Regions from separate parts of the Leuconostoc falkenbergense genome, predicted to be linked through region 1. Evidence: riboswitches for the same ligand, from Rfam matches in the RefSeq annotation. Region 1 holds a riboswitch; each other region holds the start of a gene.

Evidence for each region. A riboswitch is a leader RNA that binds a small molecule or an ion and turns the genes downstream of it on or off. The one in region 1 is predicted to bind lysine.
Region 2: another riboswitch for lysine. It lies ahead of ACI3ES_RS00955 (amino acid permease); the one in region 1 lies ahead of lysA (diaminopimelate decarboxylase).
Region 3: another riboswitch for lysine. It lies ahead of alr (alanine racemase); the one in region 1 lies ahead of lysA (diaminopimelate decarboxylase).

What each region holds. Positions count from the first base shown of each region.
Region 1 covers NZ_CP174386.1:704,984-711,019, forward strand. The annotation lists partial or broken gene ACI3ES_RS03490 (nicotinate phosphoribosyltransferase) at 1-1,271, shown strand, start outside; gene ACI3ES_RS03495 (hypothetical protein) at 1,287-1,631, shown strand; lysine riboswitch at 1,740-1,907, shown strand; gene lysA (diaminopimelate decarboxylase) at 1,992-3,281, shown strand; gene dapD (2,3,4,5-tetrahydropyridine-2,6-dicarboxylate N-acetyltransferase) at 3,286-3,987, shown strand; gene ACI3ES_RS03510 (N-acetyldiaminopimelate deacetylase) at 3,987-5,141, shown strand; gene dapA (4-hydroxy-tetrahydrodipicolinate synthase) at 5,144-6,013, shown strand; gene dapB (4-hydroxy-tetrahydrodipicolinate reductase) at 6,010-6,036, shown strand, end outside.
Region 2 covers NZ_CP174386.1:184,188-190,223, reverse strand. The annotation lists gene ACI3ES_RS00960 (hypothetical protein) at 80-694, opposite strand; gene ACI3ES_RS00955 (amino acid permease) at 1,172-2,614, opposite strand; lysine riboswitch at 2,692-2,859, opposite strand; gene ACI3ES_RS00950 (phospholipid phosphatase) at 2,879-3,535, opposite strand; gene ACI3ES_RS00945 (sulfite exporter TauE/SafE family protein) at 3,686-4,540, shown strand; gene ACI3ES_RS00940 (DUF1634 domain-containing protein) at 4,552-4,914, shown strand; gene ACI3ES_RS00935 (LCP family protein) at 4,927-6,036, shown strand, end outside.
Region 3 covers NZ_CP174386.1:96,449-102,484, reverse strand. The annotation lists gene ACI3ES_RS00535 (aspartate-semialdehyde dehydrogenase) at 1-1,074, opposite strand, end outside; gene alr (alanine racemase) at 1,084-2,196, opposite strand; lysine riboswitch at 2,306-2,473, opposite strand; gene ACI3ES_RS00525 (serine hydrolase) at 2,590-3,411, shown strand; gene ACI3ES_RS00520 (NAD(P)H-hydrate epimerase) at 3,470-4,153, shown strand; gene rlmH (23S rRNA (pseudouridine(1915)-N(3))-methyltransferase RlmH) at 4,201-4,680, opposite strand; gene ACI3ES_RS00510 (S1C family serine protease) at 5,310-6,036, opposite strand, start outside.

The DNA.
Region 1 (6,036 bases):
TGGTCAGTTTGATCGAGTAAGCTGGTTTGGGGATGATTTTACATGATTATTTTCATATCAAAATTACTGATGATATGATAGACGAAGCTGAAAAAATGTCTTTACAAACATTTGGAACATCGGCTTACTTTAATCGTAATGTCTGGGAAAAAGTTCGTGACTTGGGCTACTTTCCTGTCACTATCAAGGCATTACCTGAAGGCATGACTGTGCCAACGGGGAATGCGTTATTTACAATTGAAACGACAGCACCGTGGTTTGCCACAACATTGAATGCTTTGGAAGTCATTTTAATGCATGTCTGGTATCCAACGACAATTGCCACTAATTCTATGGTGATAAAAAAACGTTTGCGGCCATTGTTTGAGCAGTCTGGTTCAGTTGATGGTTTGTTTTTAGCGGTGAATGATTTTGGACTGCGAGGCGCTACGAGTTTGGAATCTGGCAAACGCGGTGGCGCTGCGCACTTGTTACATTTTCAAGGATCCGATAATTTGGCGGCGTCGCAATACTTTGAGAATGTATATGGTATTGCGGGTCGGGCTTTGTCCGTTTGGGCGACCGAACATTCGGTTGCAACTGCTTATGGTGATGGACAAGGTGAATTTGATTACGTGAATGCGCAACTTGATCGTGCACCAGAAGATGCTGTTTTGTCGATCGTGATAGATTCTTATGATGCCATCAACTTTGTCAAAAATGTGATTGGATCTGATTCAATGAAGTCAAGAATCATGAAACGTTCAGGTAGAATAGTGTTGCGTCCTGATTCCGGTGATCCTGAACAGATTGATTTAGAGGTATTAAGTTGTTTGGCTGACATTTTTGGTACGGAAACAAACGATAAAGGCTATCGCGTTATTAAACATAATGTTGGTATCATTCAGGGCGACGGTATGAAAGCTGATACCATCGTATCACTTTATGAAAAGCTGCTGGCAGAAGGGTGGTCAGCTGATAATCTGGTCGTTGGTTCTGGTGGTGGTTTGCTACAAGAAGGATTTACACGTGATACCGAACGGTTTGCTATTAAAGCCGCGTATGCCGAGAAATCTAACGGCGATCATCTCAACATTCAAAAAAAGCCTAAAACGGATGTCTCAAAGGCATCAAAATCGGGACGTTTGAAAGTCATTCAGCGTGACCATAAAATCATCACTGTTTCACAAAACGAACCTGGTGAAGATCTATTAGAGGTAGTCTACCATAATGGGATTGTGTCACCAATTAATGGTGCAGACATATTGGCTCGCGCCAACAATCATGAGTGAAAGGACTAATAACAAGTGGGATTAAACTATCATTTTAGTAAACAACCAAGTGAAGACGATATGTCAGTCAAAGTCACACGACTAGATGAAAAAGCCGCAGCACAAGCATGGCGTCAACGTGATAAACGTGATCATCAACCAATTAGTGAACCTGAAACAGGCATGGTTGGGCGTTGCATTAAAGCATTAGGCACTGAATCGGCTATCGGAAAAGATGAAAGAAAAGCGCAAATGCAAGTTTTGTTTCATCAAGGGATGACTAGTTACATTGATTTAGCTTTTGAAATGAACTTAGCAGAATCAACAATAAGACGTTATGGTAAAGAGCTTGGGCTAACATTTATTGATCAAGAATTTTAATCAATATGTTGTTCACAAAACAAGGTTATAAGTTAAGATTAAAGACAAGTAAATAATTACCTTGACATTTTCTAATTTTCAAGGGATAATAGTTAAAAATACTTATATATTTCACATAGAGGTTGCGATTGACATTGCGCCTGCCGGAGCTCTTGTAGGGGTTGATGGTAGGTTAGGGGACGTCGCCGAAATACGTTTTATCTACAAATGAAACGTGTTGGGCTAAGGGTTAAGAACCGTTAGACTGTCGCACACGTGCGGTGAGCTATGGCAACTGTCAAAATTGGTAAATTAAAAAGCCGTTAGACTGTGACCGTGAGGCTCAGACTAATGGCTTTTTATTGTGAATAAGGGGAAAGCATGAGTTATCCAACGAATACGAATCAACATTTAACAATTGAAGACGTCGACACCATTGAATTAGCGCAAAAGTATGGTACACCGCTGTATGTTTATGATGTAAGTCATATCAGACAGACAATCCGTGCTTTTAAGCAAGTATTTGAACAAGAAAAGATTCCATTTGTGATTAGTTATGCTGGAAAAGCATTTGCCACAAAAGCAATCTATCAAGTTGTCGCTCAGGAAGGCATTCATGCAGATGTGGTGTCTGGTGGTGAATTATATACAGCGCTAGCTGCTGGCTTCCCAGCAGCGCATTTAAGTTTTAATGGTAATAATAAAAGTTATGACGAATTGACATTTGCTGTTAAAGAAGGTGTCGGAACCATTATTGTCGATAATTTTTTAGAACTAAAATTACTTTCTGAAATTGCTGAAAAAAATGCCATTAAACAGGACATTCTGTTACGAATTTCGCCTGGCATTTCAGCACATACACACGAGTTTATCAGTACGGGTCAGCAAGATAGTAAATTTGGCTTTGATTTAATATCTGGGCAGGCGAAAGAGGCTTTTGACATCGCCATCAATGATGATCATTTAAACTTACGTGGTTTGCACGCACATATTGGTTCACAAATTTTTGATGTTACTGGTTTTGAACAAAACGCTGCGCTCCTCGCTGACACGGCTAATGCTTGGGGGTGGCAACCTGAAGTCATTAACGCCGGTGGTGGTTTTGGTATTAAATATACTGATGAGGATAAACCGTTACCTGAAAGTGAATTTGCACAGGCTATTATTCGTGTATTGAAAGCAAAAGCTGCTGAATATGATTGGAAAATGCCAGAAATATGGATTGAACCTGGACGCTCAATTGTTGGACCAGCTGGGAAAACACTGTATACAATTGGCTCAAGAAAAGACATTCCTGATATTCGCCATTATTTGGCCGTTGATGGTGGTATGGGTGATAATATTCGACCGGCGTTATATCAAGCTAATTACACAGCGGTGTTAGCTAATCAACCGAATGCTCAAACTGAAGAAGTCGTTCGAGTTGCTGGTAAATATTGTGAATCTGGTGATGTATTAGTCTGGCAACAAGCTTTACCAGCCACAAAACCAGGGGATATCTTAGCGGTAAATGCAACGGGTGCTTATGGTTATGCCATGGCCTCGAATTATAATCGTAATCCCAGACCAGCAGTGGTATTTGTCGAAAACGGCCAACACCAATTGGTTGTAGAACGAGAAACATTTGAACATTTAGTGTCGTTAGACCGAGATTATACTTTAGGAGAATAGTAGAATGCCTGAAAATGAAGCACAACGTTTGATCAACTTTATTGCAAATGCACCCAAAAAAACACCTGTGAAAGTGACCTATAAAGGATCACTTAATGCCGAGGTACCAGACCAAGTCAAACATTTTGGTAATGATATTTTTGGTCAATTGATTGGTGATTGGGCTGATGTTGCGCCATTGATTTCAAATTTGCCAGAAGACAGTGTTTTGATTGAAAATGATTCACGTAATTCAGCAGTACCGTTGCTGGACAAAAAGGCTATCAATGCTCGAATTGAGCCTGGCGCTATTATTCGTGATCAAGTTAGCATTGGTGATTCAGCTGTGATTATGCTTGGTGCCGTCATTAATATTGGTGCCGAGATTGGCGCGGGGACAATGATTGATATGGGAGCCGTCCTTGGTGGCCGTGCGATTGTTGGTAAAAATTCACATATCGGCGCTGGTGCCGTACTGGCGGGTGTGATTGAACCAGCATCTGCCCAACCTGTGCGAGTTGGAGATAATGTTTTGGTTGGTGCAAATGCGGTTGTCATTGAAGGTGTGCAAGTTGGGGATGGAGCCGTTGTTGCTGCTGGTGCGATTGTCACCAAAGATGTACCGGCAAACACGGTGGTTGCTGGTGTACCTGCCAAAGTAATCAAAACAATCGATGAACAAACGCAACAAAAAACCGCTTTAATTGATGCACTAAGGAGTCTTTAATGACAGTTTCTGAAGCAGATATACAGACATTTCGGCGTGAATTACACCAAATACCAGAACTAGCTTTATCTGAATTTCAAACACATGATTATTTGCTCAAAAAAGTTCAGTCATGGCAGACCGATTTTATGACCATAAGAGAGGTACCAGAGCTACCGACAGCTTTGTTAGTAAGATTTGAGGGTTCCCATCCTAAAAGAACAATTGGTTATCGATCAGATATTGATGCTTTGCCAATTACAGAAGATACGCAGCTACCATTTTCTTCAATACACGATGGTCGCATGCATGCCTGCGGGCATGATGTTCACATGAGTTTGGCCTTAGCCATTACTAAATATTTTAGTGAACATCAGCCAGAAGATCATGTCATTATTTTTTTCCAACCAGCAGAAGAAGAAAAGAGTGGTGGAAAATTAGCCTATGACTTGAATTTATTTGAAGGTCAATGGCGACCAGATGAATTCTATGGCATTCATGATCAACCTGATTTGCCTGCTGGCACTTTGAGTACGTTAGCAGGCACTTTATTTGCTGGTACTGCTGAGTTAAAGGTTGATGTAATTGGCCAAGGCGGTCATGCAGCCTATCCTCACTTGGTTCATGATCCAATTGTAGGCGCTGCGGAGTTAATTACAACGTTACAAACAGTTGTTTCGCGTGGTGTTGATCCAATTGAAGGTGGCGTTGTCAGTATTGGCACAATTCAAGGTGGCTTCGCAAATAACGTTATTCCAGATCGTGTTCATTTGGAAGGTACAGTACGTAGCATGACATTAGCTGGATTGAAAACGATGATGTCACGCATTCAAAAAATAGCTGATGGCATTGCTTTAGCCAATGATTTGACTATCGAAGTGTCTTTGGAAAGTGGTAGTTATTTACCAGTGGAAAATGATCCAAAATTGGCTGAAAATTTGATTAATTATATGACGGAAAATGACAATATTAACTTTGAATTAGCCAAGCCTGCTATGACGGGCGAGGATTTTGGGTATTTATTACAGCATATTCCTGGCGTGATGTTGTGGTTAGGCGTAAACGATTCCCATCCACTTCATAGCGCCAAGCTTAACATTGATGAAGCAGCACTGATGCCCGGATTTTTGGCCCTTAAATCCTTTTTAGTTTATCGCATGTCGCAAGGAGATTGAAAATGTACGAAAAAATTCGTTTAATCACCGCAATTGTAACACCGTTTACAGCCGATGACAGTATTGATTATGACTCATTGGATAGTTTGATAGAGCATTTGTTGCAGCATGGTACGCAAGGTTTTGTTGTTGCAGGTACAACCGGCGAATCTCCCACATTAACTCACGAAGAAAAGCTGGCTTTAACCACGCATATTGTCCAACAAGTTAGTGGCCGTGCTTTAGTAATTGCTAACGCTGGCTCTAATAATACTAAAGAGTCTATTATGGCAGCGCGCGAATTAAGCGCTATTACAGGCGTTGATGGTATTTTAGCGGTTACACCTTACTACAATAAACCCAGTCAGGCAGGGATGATCGCCCACTTTGAAGCCATCGCAGACGCCGCTAGCAAACCAGTCATGCTTTACAATATTCCGGGCCGTACCGTGGTTGGTTTGACACTAGATAGTGTTTTAAAGCTTGCAAAGCATCCGAACATCAACGCTATCAAAGAAACAACCTCGGTTGATTTAATTGCAGCTGAAGTTGCTGGTACGACTGATTTCTCAGTTTATACTGGTGAAGATGCGATGACCTTATCAGCTTACGTTGTGGGTGGGGCGGGTACTATTTCAGTTGCTTCACACTTATATGGTGATGAGATGACAGCGTTATTTAAAGCGATGGCTGCAAATAATTGGCAAGAAGCCGGCAGGTTGCAACGGTATTTGACGCCAAGAATGAATGCACTGTTTGCTTACCCATCTCCAGCACCAGTTAAAACAAAACTGGCTGATCTTGGTTTGATTAGAGAAGATGTTCGATTGCCTATTTTAGCCTTGGCTGAAGCTGAAAAGGCACATCTGAATGATTTATTGGAGAATTCATGACAAAAATTATTTTAGCAGGTGGT
Region 2 (6,036 bases), 520 kb from region 1:
TCTGAAAGCGGTATCATTTCTTTTACAAAATATATCTTACCACGGTTAGTTTGTTCACGCAACCAACTATGATATATTTTTAATCAAAAACGGCACATTCTTGACGTTTTGGTGCGCGGCTTCTCAACACTAACATATAAATAATGCACCCACTCATAATAAATACCCATATTAATGGCACAAAAACAGTTTCAAAACTAATGATATGAACCGCTAAAAGGCTCAATAACATCGAGATATCATTCCAAACATAACAAGATAAACTCTCTGAATACGGTGCCCGTTTAATTTTCTGAATCGTTGGAATAATTGCTAATGCCTCAACAATCGCCAATATAAACAATAGCTCGCCCTGCGTCAGCGCATGAACCAAGGTCAACAAAAGTGGCACTACAACTGCCCCTAACATAGCCATAATAAATCGTCGATTAATTGGTTGTTCTTTGGCGTATTTGAGTCCAATAATGCCAAAGTAGGAAAAAAACACGACACTCAAAACCATTGATGTTGCACCAAAACCGCCACGATTAGCCAAAATAATCACAGCCTCAATTAACGAAATTAATGCCCAAATCATAAAAGTCGCAAAATTTGGTTGGAATTGTCCACGTTTTAACGCACGAAGTGCTGGCACATTTCGATAAAATACTGCTAACATTGCTAGTCCACCCAACCACGTCTGTATATGTAACATTAATCTGCCCCACTTTCTCATCATGACAGTTGCTATCATAATGATTCATTATTTTGATATTTATCATAACAAATATTCGTTAACAGGGGCTAAAGTTCATATTTTATTCACATAAATTGCTCTTTATATGAAATAAACGTGATAAACCAATCACTTCAGTTTAGTCTCAGGCAATCATGACAGTTGACGGTGTTAGACTTTCAGCAGAATCATTATCCTCCGTTACCTTTCCAACATAACCTGCTCTAGCAAATGTTGTCTAAGTAACACCAAACCCATCGCAAGCGATAATATTGTCAATCTGCTGCCGACCAGATTGATACATTTTATAATTTGTTATTTGGTCGCCCGACAATCATTATAGACACCAGATAAATATTGATATAATAGTATATTTTTATAATTAAGTATCTATTTCAAATGAATTTGTTGCATAAAAAAGCTGAATGCTCGTTGGCATTCAGCGATAAGTGCTATTTACTTTTTAGGTTGTGACAAGTCAACCTCTTCTAACTTAATCACTTTTGTTTTGTGGGAAATTTTGTACCAAATATATAAAATTGCAAATAATGGTACGGACAAGTATGTTATTGCGATTTTTTCCCAATTCAAGTTAGTAAAACTTTCCGGATCTTGTCCAATAATCACCCCAATTGAGATAACCAACGCAAATAGTGGCCCAAATGGGAACCACTTTGCCCGATACTTCAAATCCGACAAACTTTTACCCTGTGCAACATACGCGCGGCGGAAGCGATAATGTGAAATCGCAATTCCAACCCAAGCAATAAAGCCAGTCAATCCAGAGGCATTAACGAGCCAAGTATAAGCGACCGAACCACCTTTAGTATTAGAAATAAACGCTAACAAACCAATTGCCGTCGTCAAAACCAATGCTGCCACAGGTACACCGCGTTTGGACACTTTACCAAAAATCTTAGGGGCTTCACCCTTACGCGCCATGGCAAACAACATACGTGATGATGCATAAGATCCAGAATTCGCTGATGATACAATTGATGTCAAAATAACAGCATTCATCAAACTGGCTGCAAAAGCGATACCCGCATTTTTAAAGACAATCGTAAATGGTGATACAGCAATATTTTCAGTTGATGAAATTAACAAACGTGGATCTTGGTAGTAAACCAAAGCCGAAATCACAAAAATTGCTAAAATATAAAACAACAAAATTCGCCAAAAGACTTGATTGATAGCCTTGGGCACTGATTTATCAGGGTCTTGTGCTTCTCCAGCAGTAATACCAATTAGCTCAGTCCCTTGGAAAGAAAATCCTGCCACGACAAAGACTGACAAAATGGCTTGTGGTCCGCCAACGAAGCCATGATTGCCAACTGATAAGTTTTTCATGACATTGACGTCAGAATGAATAACGCCAAAGATTGTTGCCACGCCAACCACCAAAAAGACGATAATTGTAATCACTTTAATCATTGACAACCAAAATTCAGCTTCACCAAAAGCACCGACGGAGAACAAATTAATCAAAAAGATGAATGCCAAAGCAACGGCTGAAAAAATCCAACCCGGTGTATTTGGCCACCAAAACTTGGCAACTAATCCAACAGCCACAATATCAACCGCCAGCGTGATCGCCCAATTGAACCAATAATTCCAGCCCATCGCAAAGCCTAATGCGGGATCAACATATTTACCTGCATAATCTGAAAATGAACCAGACGTTGGTGCATAAGTCGCCATTTCTCCTAAACTGGTCATCAAAAAATAAACCATCACGCCAATCGCTAAATAAGCGACAATAGCGCCCATTGGACCAGCCTGCGCCACTGTGGCACCCGAAGCAACAAACAACCCCGTACCAATTGATCCACCTAACGCAATCATCGACACATGACGTGTTTTTAGATTTCGTTTAACTTGCCCACTATCCTCAGACATAAAAAATTCTCCTTTTCCCAACAAAAAACCTCTTCCTGCTCACACAGAAAGAGGTTTAAAAAGTCATTTTCTTAATCACTTTTCAAAGCGCACCGTATTACTACGACAGTCTAGTAACTGTTAATTACCAGCCCAAACATCATATTGCCAGATGACATTTTCGGCAATCGCCCCTTTAACATAACATCAACGTCTTGGCAGACTCAATTATGCGACTCATGTTGATTGCAACCTCTTTGATATATTAGTAAAAGCATATCACAATCAAACCCGACCGTCAATTTTTAGGACATGTTGCCATTGACGAGCTCGCTTGCGATACGTTTGTGCGGTTAATTGCCACCAAAAATAGCCAAATAATAACGCGCCAAGACCGCTAGATAATAACATGTTATTGATTTGGACCAATGAAATCATCATGAAAATCCAAAATACACCAATCAGCCAATTCATCATTATCTGTAATCGCCGTGATTGAAATAAACGTGGCACAATCAATGCTACCATCAAGAATAAGATTTGCGACCACCATACCAACAATAAATTGGGCATCATATCACGTAGCTTTAGCCCATTATCCCAAGAGATACCAACTACGATGGCAACAATCAAACACACTAACATCCCCATTGCTTGTGAAATAATGAACCACCACATCGCGATTTTGTATTGTGCCAGATAAAGAACACCAGCCATCAAAGCGATAAATGACAGTACTACCCAATAATGCGCAAACAGATGCCCTATTGTTATCAAAGCTTGCAGAGAATGTGGCAACATATTTTGAACCACTAAGGTAGCTGCATCATCCCCAAATGTCAACAAAACCGCGTTAAACCTGACGGCAAGGCAAAACACAGCAAATACTAAACCAAAAATAATAATCAACAATTTTCGTAATTTATCAGGTTGAATTAACACAAATACACTTCCGTTCACCCGCCATGACGCAGTAAACGCTCTCCCAATTTATTAAAATTCTACAAACACGTTTGCTTATCGTACACAATAATTGTAGCATTGTGTAGAATATAATTATTGAAAAAACAGTGAAGTGGTAGGAATTTAATCTTGGCTTTAACTTTGTCCATTATCATTATGCTATTGGTTGGTGTTCTTGCCGGAGTCCTTGGGGCGCTTTTGGGCCTTGGTGGTGGCATGATTGTCACGCCAATCTTAGTGATTGGTTTTAATATTCCTATTCACTACGCAATCGGTGCCAGTATTGTCGCTGTGATTGCGACTTCATCTGGTGCTTCAATCGCATATTTAAAAGACGACATGTTGAATTTGCGTGTCGCTATGTTACTCGAAATTTTTACGACAATTGGTGCGCTGGTCGGCGCAATATGTGCAGGCCTTTTCGCCCCAATTTGGTTAAATTTCCTTTTTGGCGTGCTACTAGTTTATCAATCCTACCGGATGTGGCGAAAATTGCACGTACACAACCAAGCTGATTTGGCCGCACACGATGACCCACTCGCTAACAAGTTGCAACTCAACGCCGCTTACTATGACAAAGCACTAAATCAAACCATTGATTATCGTGTGGAGAATGTTCCCGGTGGTGCTGTTGTGATGTTATGGGCTGGACTCGCGTCTGGCCTATTAGGCATTGGTTCTGGTATGTTCAAAGTGTTTGCCATGGACGGTATCATGAAAATGCCACTCAAGCCTGCCAGCGCGACCTCTAATTTAATGATGGGTGTCACGGCCGCAGCCAGCGCCCTCGTTTATTTTTTTAATGGCACTATTCGAGCCGACATCGCTGTACCAATTGCTTTAGGTATTGTTTTAGGTGCAACAATTGGTGCACGCATCATGCCGTATGTACCAGCCAAACGACTCCGACAACTATTTATCCCAGTTGTCGGTATTGCTGGTATACAACTCTTGCTCAAAGCATTTAATATTACATTATATTGAGGCCCTCACCTATGCCCACTAATCAAGCAGAAAAAGATTTAGAACGTCAAATTGGCATTGTTTTAAGAATTGGCGTTATGATTGCTGTTGTTGTGATGATTCTTGGTTTTGCTTGCTACCTCATTAATGGCGCCAAAACAGGTTTGCCCGACAACCAATTTCCGCGTCAACTAGCACAGATTGTACATGGTTCCTATCATTTTCAAGCTGGTGCTATCATGATGTTAGGACTATTTTTACTCATTCTAACGCCTGTTTTACGAATTATCGCTTCCATTTATGCCTTCACCAAAATTAAAGATTGGCGATATGCTGGCATTACCCTCGCAGTTTTCATTATTTTACTCGTTGCCATGTTCATTGGCCAACACTAATCGGAGATCATCATGGCAGAAAATCAAACAAAGTCTCGTACAGATCGTTTTAAGAAACCAACCCACAAATTGCGAAATACGATTTTAGCAATCATCGCTGTATTAGCAATCACGGCCGGTGGCTTCGCGTGGTACGCAATTAATAACGCTAAATCAACAATTGACAAGGTTTATAAGAGCACAGGCACTAAAAAGGCCCGCAATGTCTCAAGCGTTGTTTCTAGTGGTAAACCATTATCTATTCTATTGTTTGGAACTGATACAGGTGAACTTGGTCGTACTTACAAAGGACGTACCGATTCAATGATGTTATTGCTCATCAATCCCAAAACAGAAAAAACGACAATGATTTCAATTCCTCGTGACGCAATGGTTGCCATCCCCGGTTATGAAGATACTTTCCCACAAAAAATGAATGCCGCTTATGCCTATGGTTCAACATCAACGGCCATCAAAACTGTTGAAGCTTATCTTAATATTCCAGTTGATTTCTATGCGTTAGTAAATATGGCTGGTTTGGAAAAAATGGTCACCCAAGTTGGCGGTATTTCCGTAAAGTCACCACTTGATTTTACTTATAGCCAAGACACCGCTCATGATTATGGTCCCAACTTATACCGTTTCCACAAAGGTAGTACCGGTTATGAACACTCTGATGACAATGGTGTCACATGGTCTGAAACAAAGCATGTTATGACCGGTGATGCAGCACTAGCCTTCTCTCGGATGCGCTATGACGATCCTGAAGGTGATTATGGCCGTCAAAAGCGTCAACGTCTCGTTCTTGAAGGTTTGATTAAAAAATCTGCCAATGTTTCAAGCCTCTTGAACAATTCATTTATGACAACGCTTAGTAAAAATGTCCTCACTGATTTGACATTTGGTGACATGACAACAATCGCAAGTAAATATATTAAAGCCAAGAATAATATTGTGAGTGAACATATTCAAGGCGTGGGAACAAGCTATCCAGACGCTTCTGGTAATGCGATTTCTTATGAAGTCGTGACACAGAAAGAAAAGCAACGTGTAACTAACCTAGCTCGTAAAGCACTAGGGTTAAAGGCAGCAACAACTGGTCCGGCCTATGGTGGTGAAGTACCAAGCACACTACAAGCCGTG
Region 3 (6,036 bases), 610 kb from region 1:
AGACGCACCCTGTGGCACCCTAACTAAGTTGAGTGCAACAAGACGCTCTGCAATTTGAACAGTATTCCATGCAGCACCTTTTAGCAGGTTGTCTGACACGACCCACATGTGGAAACTATCATCATTTTCCAAATCAGGACGCACGCGACCAACAAATGTTTCACGCTTACCAGCTGCATTAACTGGCTGTGGGTATAATTGTTCTGCTGGATTATCTTCTAGCACAACACCAGCGGCTGAACGTAAAGCTGCTTGAATGCTAGCCGTTGTCGCCCCAGCGCCGTCATTAGTTTCAAAATAAACCGTTTCCCCATGTCCAATGGGTACCGGTACGCGTACCGCTGTACCTGTTACTTTGACAGCTTTAGAATTTTTGTCACCAAACATGATTTTCTTAGTTTCATGGATCATTTTCCATTCTTCATGTGTATAACCATCATCTTCAAAAACGTCAATTTGTGGTAATAAATTATATGCCAAAGGATAGTGGTGTTGCGCTCCCTTGACTGGTAAAATGTTGGCGTGAACTGGTTCACCAGCATTATAAGCCGTTGTCTCTGCCACCAATTCATTCCAAGCAGACTGACCAGCACCTGATGCAGCCTGATATGTTGATACTATCACACGTTTCAAGCCAAATTGTTGTTTAATGGGTGCTAATGCGACTACCATTTGAATGGTCGAGCAATTAGGATTTGCGATAATGCCGTTATGCGATGATAATGCGCTTTCATTAACTTCAGGAACAACAAGTGGCACATCATCGTTCATGCGCCAATAGCTCGAGTTGTCAACTACCACTGCCCCGCGTTTAACCGCTTCTGGCGCATATTGAGCTGAGACTGAACCACCACCACTTGCCAAAACCAAATCAATACCATCAAAGCTCTCTGGCGTGGTCGCTTCAACAGTAATTTTTTCACCTTTAAATTCTAATTGTTTACCTGCTGAACGTGGTGAAGCCAATAATTTCAAAGAATTTACTGGTATTGTTGACTGTTCCAGTTGTTCAATGAGTCTCGTCCCCACAGCACCCGTGGCACCCAAAATAGCGACATTATATGCTTTTGTCATGATTTTCTCCTAATCTACTAAAATACGATGTATCCGTTCATGGAAACCTGTGGTGATTTCCCACGGTGCTAATTTGGCATATTGCGCCACATCTTCTACCGTGTTTTCTAAATTACCGTCCACGCCGATAAATGTTACTGTTGTGCCAAGTGGATATTCATGCGGTAGGCGAATCATCAGCTGATCCATGGCAATTTGTCCTACAATTGGTACATATTGTCCGTCAACAATCACATTAAAACCAGTTAATGAACGCAACCACCCATCCCCATAACCAATTGGAACTGTCCCAATCCATTCGTCTTCAGACGTGGTATAAATATGAGAGTAACTAATGCCTTCTCCAGCCGGTAATTTTTTAACAAAATTCATCTGACTACGTAATGATAATACAGGCATCAAGTCATGACCATCAGCTAACTCACCACGGGATGGTTCAATACCGTAAATCACAGTACCAACTCGAATAACTTCATGTGGTACTTCATTTGGATGATACAGTGCTGCACCAGAATTCGCTACATGATAATACTCAGGCTTTGGTAAACCGTCGGTCAAAGCATGCCAACGTTTGAGCTGCTTCTCAAAATAGCGTGTGTCAGATGAATCGGATTCAGCAAAATGGGTGCACAAACCGACATATTCGAATTTATCTGCATGTGCCTGTACAAAAGCAATTGCTTCGGCCACTTCAGAACGTTCTCGAAAACCAATGCGCCCCATTCCCGTATCTAGTCCCAAAGTTACTGGTAAACGCTGTTCACCACTCAAGTGTTGTTCTGCTGTTTTCAGCCAATCTATCGAGACAACTGTCGCCATAATATGTTGTACAGCCATTAATTCGGCATACTCCGCTGGTGAAATACCTAGAATCAGAATAGGAACTGTCAAACGTTGGTGTCGTAGCGCTAACGCTTCATCAATGATAGCAACAGCAAGACCGTACCCACCACCAGCCACGGCAGCTTCAGCCATTGTATGCAAGCCGTGACCATAACCATTTGATTTTACAGCTAGAAAAACTTTATCCGCACCAGAAGTGGCTTTAACCACTTCAATGTTATTTTTAACTGCAGCCAAAGAAATTGTCATCTCAGTTGGTCTTGTAATTGCTTCTACCATCAGTCCCTTTAGGTACGTCCATTAAATCAATGTCGCACACTTGCCTTTCTATATAGAAAAAATCCACAGCACACAAACTAGTAGCCATGGATTCCAATTAAATTGCAATCAACCACATAGCACTCCGCTTGCGCGACAGTCCGCCAGTTATTGACTAACGACCCAGCTAACTAACCTTACAGTACTAGTGCTTCGGCTATTTCCCCTTTGACTTGCTTCCTCGTATCTGTAAATACTCCACAAGCTACTGATGTCAATAGCAACCTCTATGATTTTTAAATTGTTATTATTGTATTCTAATTTTTCTTATTTGTCAAATAACTGATTTTAAATTACATATAATATTTTTGACTTATGTTATAGTTAAAATAGTTCGATATTAAGGATTATTTTATGCGTAAAATACTGATTATCTTTCTAGCCAATTCTTTCATAGTAACCTCAGCAAACGCAAGTAGCATTCAAAATCCAACCACTAGTTGGAAAAAAATCATAAAAAAAACTGACACTGACGCAACTGTTATTGCTAGTATTCGTGATTTATCGACCGGTAAGACCTATACCTATCGCAATAGCCAAACTAAAAAAATCATGATGGCCTCTACTATCAAAGTTTCGATTTTGGAAGCACTCATGATTCAAAAACAAAATGCGGGCGAACTCTTAACGGCCGATGAAAAAGAAAACGCAACACAAATGATTATCAATTCTGACAATGATGCAGCAACTGTATTGTGGACAGAAATCGGCGGTGATGATGGTCTAAACAATTTTTGGCAGAGTATTGGTGTTAAGATTACACAAGCCACTTATTTTGGTGAAACAATGGCTACTGCCAGTCAACAAAACAAAATACTAGATCAGCTATACAACACAAAGTCACTGTTAAATACAACCTCAAAAGCTTATATTTTGTCACTGATGAGTCATATCTCAGAAACGCAAGACTGGGGCGTTAGTACAGGGGCTAAAGATGTTGCGTTAAAAAATGGTTGGATGACAGATTACAACGCTAATAATGGCACTTGGATTGTCAACTCTAGCGGTATTATTGATGATAAATACATTTTAACAATTTATACAACGGGCAATAGTGATTACCAAACCGGAGTGACATTGGTCAATAAATTAAGCAAGGCTGCAAACAAACAGCAAAATAAAAAAGCAACAACCCCTACCAGTATTTGGGACCGGATAAAAGCGTTACTAGTTTGATTAGCAACTCAATTCCTCGTATAATAGATTTAACAACTATGAAGAAATGATGGAAATTATGACACAACTTGTAACTGCAAACGAAATGCAACAAATTGATCAATACACAATTGATGTCATTGGCATGCCACAAGATGTTTTAATTGAGCGCGCTGCAATGGCGGTAGTTGATGTCATCGGTGCCGGCCATTTTGATCTCAACCATGTTCTTGTATTAGCTGGTTTAGGCAATAATGGCGCAGACGGTGTCGCCATTGCCCGTCTGCTCTATGCACAAGGCATTAACGTTTCGCTACAATTTGTAGGCAACGTTAATCGGGCTAAAGATAGTGTCAAACGGCAGTTGTCTATTATTGAGGCCTATGGTGTTGTTCGCTCTGAAAAAAGTGACTTCAACGAAGCAACATTAATTATTGATGCTATTTTTGGCGTCGGCCTAAATAATGATTTACCAGAAGGGCTGCAGAAAATGATTAAGGCAGCCAATCATATTGAAAAGCCAGTTATTGCCGTTGACATGCCCACAGGCATTGACGCAACTACTGGCGAAGTAAGAGGGGCTGCATTAAAAGCCCATACAACCGTGACTTTTGGTTTTAAAAAAGTAGGACTAACAAAACGCGTAGGTGGCTACTTGTCAGGTGATACTATCGTAAAAGATGTTGGTATGCTTGTACCAGAAGATTTTGAATTTAGTCTACCGCTATCACAGTCCGCCACACATGAGAGTGAAGCCATTTAAGCATTATAAAAATCCACCCACTGAGGTGGATTTTTTTGTACCAATTCTTATTTGTGATAAGGAGATCCTTGTTGAATCATAAAAGCACGATATATTTGTTCAATTAGCACTAGTCGCATTAGTTGGTGTGGCAGGGTTAACAACCCAAAACTCATCTTAAAATTAGCGCGATGTTTCACTTCCGGTGACAGTCCTAATGAACCACCAATTATAAATGTCACATCTGAATAACCATCCACCGTAATTTGATTCATTTTTTCAGCAAAAACTTCTGAAGGTAGTTGCTTACCCTCAATGGCTAAAACAATAACATAATCACGTGCACCAATTTTTTCCTGAATACGCTGACCTTCTTTAGCCATAATTTGTGTATTCTCGGCTTCACTAGCCTTTTCTGGTGTCCTTTCATCAGGCACTTCAATTAAATGAACTTTAGCAAACCGAGATAACCGCTTGGTGTATTCTGCAATGCCATCTTTTAAATATTGCTCTTTTAACTTGCCTACTGTGATAATTTTAATATTCAATGTCTATTACTTATTTAACCTTTCTTAATTATTTTTAGATTCTTGTAACTGCAATTCTAATTACGTTATCCACACGAACAAATTTTATTTGTTTTTAAATAAATGCCTTTATATCAACGTTTCTTCTGTTCGCTTGTAATAGTTATCCACAGTTTTTAACTTTTTCTGATAATAAGTGGATAACTTTATAAACTCATTTTGCATTTAATTAACTGAATTTCTGTCTCTAAAACACTACTTTTCCACAGTTATTCACAATATTATCCACAGATGTGGATAAGCACATTTGTTCGCCAAACATTATGCGATAAATTGTCTACAATGTTCGTTAATTTTAAAATTAAGACTGATTATAAGAAATAAACACGATAGAACACAGTTTACACGAACATTACAATATCTACTCACTATTTTTGTGGATAAGTCTGTTTTTGATCGGTCAATCACCAATAATTTACTTTTTTTTAAAGAACAGGCTTTCTTATCCACTATTATACTTGATTTTTCCACATTTTTCAGGAGTTTTCCCCCAAGTTATTAACATTTACACACAGTTTTCAACATTTTCTGAAAACACACGTTATCGTCTCGTTGTCAACTAAAGGTAAAGAAAAAGCTAACGATAATCGTTAGCTTGCTAATTTTTGGGTTAATTTAACTTTAACAGTTTTCTTATTACTGTGGTGGTAGTATGTCAATGTGATCGTATCACCTAATTTGTGTTTGTATAGGACTTCACGCAGATCGGCTTGTGTCGTCACTTTCTTGCCATCGATACCTACAATCACATCATACTTTTTCAAACCAGCATTGTCAGCCGGTCCTTTTTTCGTCAAACTCATGACCACAACACCGCCTGTGACACTATCGGGAATTTTGAGTGTAGACTTTTGATCGTCAGCAGTCACTTCTGACAAATTAACTAAACCAATGCCTATGGCTGGCCGTGTAATTTTGCCGTCCTTGACCAACTTATTGACAACATCTACCACTTGATCTGAAGGAATCGCAAATCCCATTCCCTCAACACTAGTACCTGATGACGAAGTAGATAATTTCATTGAATTAATGCCAATCACTTGTCCGGCAAAATTAATCAACGGACCACCAGAATTACCTGGATTAATCGCGGCATCCGTTTGAATAACAGTCGAGCCACCATAATTTTGACCATTTTCAGAAGTCGCTTCAACGAGTCGTTTTTTAGCAGAAATAATGCCTTGTGTAACTGAAGAGGCATACTCTGAGCCCAAAGGAGAGCCAATCGCTAACACATTTTCTCCAACCGCTATTTTACTGGAATCACCAAACTCAGCTGTTGTCGTCACATTGTCACTTGCAATCTTTAGAACCGCT